2 regions of the Janthinobacterium sp. GW822-FHT07A03 genome follow, and region 1 is predicted to be linked to the other one. Evidence: predicted binding sites of a transcription regulator. Region 1 holds the regulator's gene; the other holds the start of a gene.
What was found. The regulator FNR, encoded in region 1, switches genes on or off when oxygen is low (the NO sensors DNR and NnrR bind a similar motif). The targets are predictions, from matches to a motif close to TTGATNNNNATCAA.
Positions count from the first base shown of each region.

Region 2: a site for FNR is predicted at 2,466-2,479, ahead of AC1RJW_RS19465 (universal stress protein). Genes of this name have one in related genera too.

Region 1 is NZ_JBXAKW010000002.1:67,945-71,872, forward strand. Features, by position in the region: gene ccoG (cytochrome c oxidase accessory protein CcoG) at 1-1,328, shown strand, start outside; gene AC1RJW_RS06325 (FixH family protein) at 1,383-1,907, shown strand; gene fnr (fumarate/nitrate reduction transcriptional regulator Fnr) at 1,911-2,669, opposite strand; gene AC1RJW_RS06335 (response regulator) at 2,909-3,928, shown strand, end outside.
Region 2 is NZ_JBXAKW010000006.1:430,610-434,537, reverse strand. Features, by position in the region: gene AC1RJW_RS19475 (zinc-dependent alcohol dehydrogenase family protein) at 1-766, shown strand, start outside; gene AC1RJW_RS19470 (SagB/ThcOx family dehydrogenase) at 868-1,515, shown strand; gene AC1RJW_RS19465 (universal stress protein) at 1,553-2,389, opposite strand; gene AC1RJW_RS19460 (hypothetical protein) at 3,059-3,430, opposite strand; gene AC1RJW_RS19455 (universal stress protein) at 3,631-3,928, opposite strand, start outside.

The DNA of each region.
Region 1 (3,928 bases):
AGGCCAAAGGACGCTACGCTACCTGGCGATGGGTATGCGTCTGGCTTACCCAGCTCGCGTTCTACGGCTTGCCGTGGTTGACCTGGAATGGCAGGCAAGCCCTGCTGTTCGATTTGACCACGCGCAAGTTCTACATTTTCGGCGTCGTGCTGTGGCCCCAGGATTTCATCTACCTGGCGGCCCTGCTGATCATCTGTGCCTATTTATTGTTCCTCGTCACGGCCATTGCCGGGCGGGTGTGGTGCGGGTTCTCTTGCCCGCAAACGGTATACACGGAAATCTTCCTGTGGGTCGAACGCCGCATCGAGGGCACGCGCAGCGCGCGCATGGCCCTCGACAAGCAGGGCCCCTCCGTGCGCAAGGCGTTCAAGAAGACGGCCAAGCACCTGGTATGGGGCGCCATCGCCCTGTGGACGGGCTTTACCTTTGTCGGCTACTTCACGCCGATCAAGGAACTGGCGCGCGAAGTGACCACCCTCAATTTCGGTCCCTGGGAATGGTTCTGGGTCTTGTTCTACAGTCTGGCAACCTACGGCAACGCGGGCTGGCTGCGCGAGCAGGTGTGCAAATACATGTGCCCCTACGCGCGCTTCCAGAGCGCCATGTTCGACCAGGACACCCTGATCATCACCTACGATGCCAAGCGCGGCGAACCACGCGGCGCCATGAGCAAGAAGGCCGGCAACAACGACAAGCTGGGCGACTGCATCGACTGCACCCTGTGCGTGCAGGTGTGTCCGACCGGCATCGATATCCGCAACGGCCTGCAGTATGAATGCATCGGCTGCGCCGCCTGCGTCGATGCCTGCAACAGCGTGATGGACAAGGTCGACCGGCCGCGGGGACTGGTACGCTACAGTACCGACCATGCGATGGAAAACAACTTCAATTCGCAGCAGATCCGCCAGCGCGCCATGCGCCCGCGCGTGCTGATCTACACTTCCATCCTGGCCCTGATCATCATCGCCGTGTGTACTTCGCTGGCCCTGCGCACGCCGCTGAAAATGGACGTGATCCGCGACCGCGGTTCGATGGGACGCGAAGTGGAAGATGGCATGATCGAAAACGTCTACCGCCTGCAGATCATGAACACCTCGGAGCAAAGCCAGCATTTCAAAATCAGTGTATCCGGTCTGCCGGGCCTGACCTTGTTGACGCGCAATGAAGTGACGTTGCAGCCGACGGAAACGCTGGGCTGGCCGATCCGCCTGCGCGTGCCGCACGGGGTCGGCGAGAAGGGGTCGAACAAGATTGCAATCGAATTGCACTCGCTGGACGACCCGTCGCTGCACGTGCGTGAAAGCGCGGTCTTCATCGTGCCGCGCTAATGCAGGAAGGCCGGTCCCCGCATGGGGACTGGCCAATTAATCAGGAGAAATACCATGTCCGACAGTCTGAAACTGCAACCTCCCGTTGCACCGTGGTACAAGCATCGCTGGCCATGGCTGCTGATGATCGGTCCCGGCCTGTCCGTGGTCGTCGGCAGTTTCATGGGCTATATTGCGTTTACGCAACCCGATGCGCTGGTGGTGGGCGATTATTACAAGCAGGGCAAGGCGATCAACCAGGATTTGAAGCGCGACACGATCGCCAGCGACCTGGCGATGGATACCACCCTGTCGTATGACGTGGCTGCAGCCCGCCTGAGCGGCTCCGTGCACAGCTTCGGCAAGGCGTACCAGGGGCCGTTGCAGTTGCACCTGGCGCATGCGACCCTGCCGGAAAAGGATATCAAGCTGCTGGTGCAACCCGATGCGGCCGGCAATTTTTCCGTGGCGCTGCCGATGCTCGAGCGCAGCCGCTGGCAGGTGCTGGTGGAAAACGACAAACGCGAGTGGCGCCTGTCCGGCATCTGGACCTGGCCCCTGCAGCGCAGCATCGCGCTGCACGCCGATGAAGAACTCTAAGCTTTACTTGCAGACGTCGGTGCCGGCCGTAATAGCCTTCAGTTTTGCCGGCTGCAGGATCTCGATCTCGCGGTTGGAGACGCGCAGCCAGCCTTCCTTCTTGAATTTCGACAATAAACGGCTGACGCTTTCGATGGTCAGGCCCAGGTAGTTGCCGATTTCCTCGCGCGACATGCGCAGCTGGAAATTGCTGCCCGAATAGCCGCGCGCTTCATAGCGCGACGCCAGGTTGACGATGAAGGCGGCAAAGCGCTGCGTCGCCTGCATATTGCCCAGCAACAGCATCACGCTTTGCTCGCGCGTGATTTCCTGGCTCATCATACGGTGGAAATGGCGCAGCAGGGTCGGCATATTACCCAGCAATTGTTCCAGGCTGGAAAACGGGATTTCACACACTTCGCTGTCTTCCAGCGCCACCGCATTACAGTGGTGGCGGTCGGCGCTGATGGCGTCCATGCCCAGCAGTTCACCCGCCATCTGGAAGCCCGTCACCTGCTCTTCGCCGCCCGGATTGATCTGGTACGTCTTGAAGTGCCCCAGGCGGATCGCGTACAGGTTCTGGAACGAGTCGCCGATGCGGAACAACGAGGCGCCGCGCACGATCTTGCGGCGGCGGCCGATGATCTGGTCCAGCCTGTCCATGTCGCCCACATCGAGGCCCATCGGCAGGCACAATTGATGCATGCTGCAGGTCGAGCATCGCGCACGCAACGCTTCCACGTTCACTGTGGGCAAGGTTGGAGTGAGTAGCGCTTCAGTCATGTCGGTACCTTTAAGAAAATGCAATAACAAGTTTACTGCATACAGGGTTGCCGTGTGCCAATTTCACCGCAATTTCGGCGAATAAACGACGTCCAGCCTTTAATTATATGGCAACATCGTCAAAAGCCCATGCGGGGCGGGCAATTTGCGCGGCGCCGCTTGCCAAGTTGATGTATTGATAGGAAAATTCCTGACAGCATTATCTGCCGCCTGTGCCGCACGGTACTGAAAAGGAAATCATGAAGCCTCTCGGCATCAAAGCAAAAGTCGCGCTGGCCACCAGCCTGACCTCGATCGCCATGATCGCGCTGGTCACCATGATCCAGGTGCAGCACATGCGCGACGACTTCACCCGTGTACTGCTGAGCCAGCAGTCGTCGCTGATCAGCCGCACCGCCGCCGAGCTCGACGACAAGCTGGGCATGCTGCTGCAGATCGTCACCCTGACGGCCCGGCAGCAGCCGCCGGAACTGATCGGCCAGCCCGCCCAATTGCGCGAATACTATTCGCGCCGCTCGATGCTGGTGCTGTTCGACGACGTGCTGGTGCTCGACGCGCACGGCGCCGTCGTGGCCGACATGCCGCTGGTCACGGGGCGCGCCGGCATCAACGTCGCCGAGCGCGAGTACTTCCAGACCGTGCTGCGCACGCGCCAGCCCATGATCACCGAGCCGATGCTGGGCAAATCGAGCGGCATGCCCATCGTGCAGATGGTGGCGCCCGTGCTGGCCGCCGATGGCCAGGTGGCCGGCGTGGTGATCGGCGTGCTGCGCCTGTACAAGGACAACCTGCTGGGGCGCCTGCGCTCGGAAAAGATCGGCAAGAGCGGCTATTACTTCATCCTCACGCGCGGCGCCGTGCCGCGCTATGTGCTGCACCCCGATACCAGCCGTTTGCTGCAGCCGCGCCTGCCGAACGCCAACCTGACGACCACCCAGCTGCTGAAGGACGATGGCGAAGGCACCATGGTCAGCACCAACAGCCGCGGCATCACGGCCGTCAACAGCTTCAAGCGCCTGAAATCGGTGAACTGGCTGCTGGCCGCCTCGCTGCCCCTCGACGACGCCTTCGAACCGTTCGACGGCGTGCTGTACCGGCTGGTGCTGTGGAGCATCCTCGCCTCGCTGCTGGCCGCGGCCGTTCTGGGCTGGGTCACCGTGCGCCTGCTCTCGCCCCTGGTGCGCCTGCGCGACACCCTGCAGGCGCTGCGCACCAGCGGCAGCCGCTTCACCCCCGTGCCGGTGCAGCAGCGCGACGAG
Region 2 (3,928 bases), on a different contig from region 1:
CTGTCAGCGTGGCATGAGTTCGCACTGTGTCGATGGGGGCTGGATACTGGGGCATAAAATTGATGGCACTCAGGCCGAGTATGTGCGGATTCCTTTTGCGGACACGAGTCTGTACAGGATTCCACCCGATGTCGATGAAGATTCCTTGGTCATGCTTAGCGAAATTTTGCCAACAGGTTTCGAATGTGGCGTGCTCAATGGCAATATCCAGCCTGGCAGCAGCGTTGCGATCGTGGGGGCCGGTCCTGTCGGCCTGGCCGCATTGATGACCGCCCAGTTTTTCGCTCCATCCAGCATTATCATGGTCGAAGTTGATCCACATCGTCTCGAAGTGAGCCGCCAGTTTGCTGCAAGTCACACGGTGCGGGCAGTTGAGCGCGCTGCCGTCATCGCAGTATTGGGGCTGACAGGTGGACGCGGCGTTGACACGGCGATAGAGGCGGTCGGGACTCCCGCCACGTTCAAATTGTGTACAGATATCATTGCGCCTGGCGGTACGGTCGCCAATGTGGGGGTGCATTATCGTCCGGCAGATTTGCATCTGGAACAACTTTGGTCGAAAAATATCACGATCACTACTCGTCTGGTGGACACCACCACCATCCCACAGTTGCTGAAGGCGGTGCAGTCCGGACGACTCGATGTATCAGGTCTGATTACTCACCGCTTTATGCTGAAGGACATCGTCGACGCCTATGCATTGTTTGCTGATGCGCTTAGTGCACGGGTATTGAAAGTCATTATTGCGGCCAATCATGTATGTTGAGCGGATAATCACCACCATGTTTGACACACCATCGCAGCCCTGGCTGCCCTGGCGTCTGCGGCAATCGGCGGGACGGCCGTGTAGCGTGAAATGGAGGCGTGGTGAGTAGAACTGTGCAGGAGAGTGAGCTTTTGCCATTGATGGGACCGGCCTCATTTGAACTGGATGCCGACATCAATGTACTGGGTATGGCGCTGATTGAAATACTAAAGCTGCGCGGTTCGCAGCGCGAATTCAGCGAACGCGAGCTCTCGTGGTACAGGCTCTCGCGTTTACTATGGGCCGCAAACGGCTGCAATCGTGAGACTTCAGGCCATAGAACTGCACCTTCTGTCTGTAATGCGCAGGAAATTGATATTTATATTGCGATGGCAAGCGGTCTATACCGCTATGATGCGCAGGCGCCGGCACTGATGCAGCAAAGTTCCGTCGATATGCGGCCGTTGACCGGCAAGCAGGATTTCGTGGCCAGGGCTCCGGTCAATCTGCTTTATGTCGCCAATTTGTCGCGCATGCCTCCCGAGGAGCAGGCCAAGCAGTTGCTCTTTGCCGCACTTGATGTCGGCCATATCAGCCAGAATGTTTACCTGTTTTGCGCCGCAGAAGGGTTGGCTGCCGTTGCGCGCGGATGGTTTGATCAAGAAGAGCTTGCTGAAGCCATGGCATTGACGGCGGGACAGCATGTGATGCTGGCGCAATCTGTTGGCTATCCTCTGGTTTCGCAGTCGCCGCCGCCTGCCTCTCTGTGAGAAAATGCAAGCATGCACGCAGCTACCGAGCAAGTGCTTAGTGCGACAACAGCAGCGGTACTCTGCTCTGGCTTAGCAAGCTATGCGTGGTGCCACCCAGTATCCATTCATGGAAGCGGCTACGGCCATACGCACCCGCGACAATCAGGTCAGCCCCACTGTTCAGCGCGCGACTACACAGAGTGGTGGCAGACTCCGTGACATTGTCGTGGCAGTTCACTTCAACCGGGATCCCGTGGCGAAGCAGATAGCGCGCCAGGTCCGCTCCAGGCTCGTCGCCGTGCTGCTTCCCCACATGTGGATTGAGTACCATAATCTGCACCCGTTGAGCGCGCAGTAACAGGGGCATGGCCCCAGCCACAGCGCGGCTCGCTTCAGGACTTGCATTCCAGCCAATGACGATGGAGCGCCCGGGAACTGCTACCGGCCCATCGCCATCCGGGATAACCAGCAGGGGCCGGGGGCTGTGCATTGCGAGATACCCGGGCAGCCGTGTGGACCAGACGAGGCCTGGATCGCTCAGATCGCTTTGGCCAGTCACAATCAGGTCGCAATAGAGCGACTGCAGTATCAATGCGTCGGCAGCATGACTGTCTTGAAAACGCGTTTCGTACGACGCCACGCCCAAGCGGCGACAATGACCATCGAATTGCCGAAGTTGTTCCTGGGCTGCTTTGCGCATCGGTTCATAGTCGAATTGCAACAGGGGAGTGAGTGCGGCCACACCATACACAATATAGTCGAGTTGCGCGCCACCGCTGGCTGCCGTGCCGATCAGGTGGGCCCCATACTCCTGCGCCAGTGCGGCCGCGACTTCCAGGCGTCGTTCAAAGCCGGAAAACTGGTCGGCATACATGAGAATGGTTTTGTACATGGCCGACTCCCGGGAAGATTGCATTCGAACGGTAGGACCAAGTTACTTGATTTATGTTGCGTTGTCAGGGTATCAATTGATCCTGATCATGTAATATTGACATTTAATGCCTTTCCGGAAGAATGGCCACGTCCGTCAGTTCTACACAGATCGTATGCGTGGGCATGCCGTTGGGACGATCATGACAAGCTGGCGCACTGCCAGTGTCGTGCCCCCAGACAGGCAGTGCGCGTCGTGGCGGGGCGTTAGCGCTGCTGAAGGGCCATCCTCGCATTGCGTAGTTTCAGGCGCTTTATCCACCAACCGTAGTCGCACAGTTTTTCGGCGCTTTCCGCTTGCTGTTGCTTGCGCCTGGTGAATTCCCGTATTGTGATGTTACATGGCGGTAGGACGTGCTGCGCCACACAGTATGCCCATACAACTTCGATTGGTTCACGCTCCAGCAATTCTTCGCAGATCAGTGCATGCCGTAGCGCTTCATCTACTGTCAGGTCCGTGTATACCGCCTCGGCGCCAAGGGAAACTGCGCCGTGTACACGTTGTCCAATGTCGACTGGACGGACAGTATCGTGGGGCAACTGCGAGCAGGCGTTCATATTCTCGATAACCGCCGGGAGCCGCGCTGCAGGACCAGCGGGGAAGATCACGCGTGTTGGATTGGTTGCATGTCTAGGATACGGCAATTTTTTGCAACTCGTCAGAGTAGTCGGATACCGTTGCATTGGCACCTTCCAGTATGGAGTTTTGCATGTCAAGCATGATCTTGAACAAGTTTGACCGGTAAACATTGTTGGCCGAAACATGTGGTTTCAGATAGCCAAATCCCAATTCGTAACGGCGAGCCAGACTACAGTTTTGCATGCACAGCAGCATGGTGTCTATGTTGGCCTCCGACAATTCCTGAGCGTAGCGGATATTCAGACGAGATATCTCGGTACTACAGTCGAGCGTGTGCTGCGCTATCGCGTTGTAGCGATTCATCAGGGAATGCTTCGTGTCCTGGTGGAGTTGTTCCGGCGTGTTGGTGTTTACATCAGGCATAGTTTTCTCCAGATTGGTCTGTCGTGACATGAAAAAACGGTATCAAAGTAGTGAGGTGTCAACTGATTTAGTTTAGGGGGGCAAGTTGAAAATAGAAAAAGTACAAATGACATTTATCAAACGGCTGGGTAATTTCTATTGAGGAGGCCCGCTCATGTCGCATTGTTGGATAACGCAATCCGTGTCCGTTACCAGCAGCCCTAGTGAGACATCAGCACCGGCAGTGTCATCGACCGCAGCAGCGTGCGCGTGGCGCCGCCAAGCACTATTTCATTCCAGCGAGGATGGCCATAAGCGCCCATCACCAGAAGGTCGGCATGCAGCTTTTCCGTCAGTGATAGCAGGGCTTCACCCACTGACGTACCGATTGCGGCCGTGTGTGCCATGACCTGAACCTGAATGTCATGGCGCGCAAGAAATATCGCAATATCGGCACCAGGTTTTCCCGCATGGATGCTGGACTGTGGAGATGGATTGACCATGACTAAAGTGACGCGC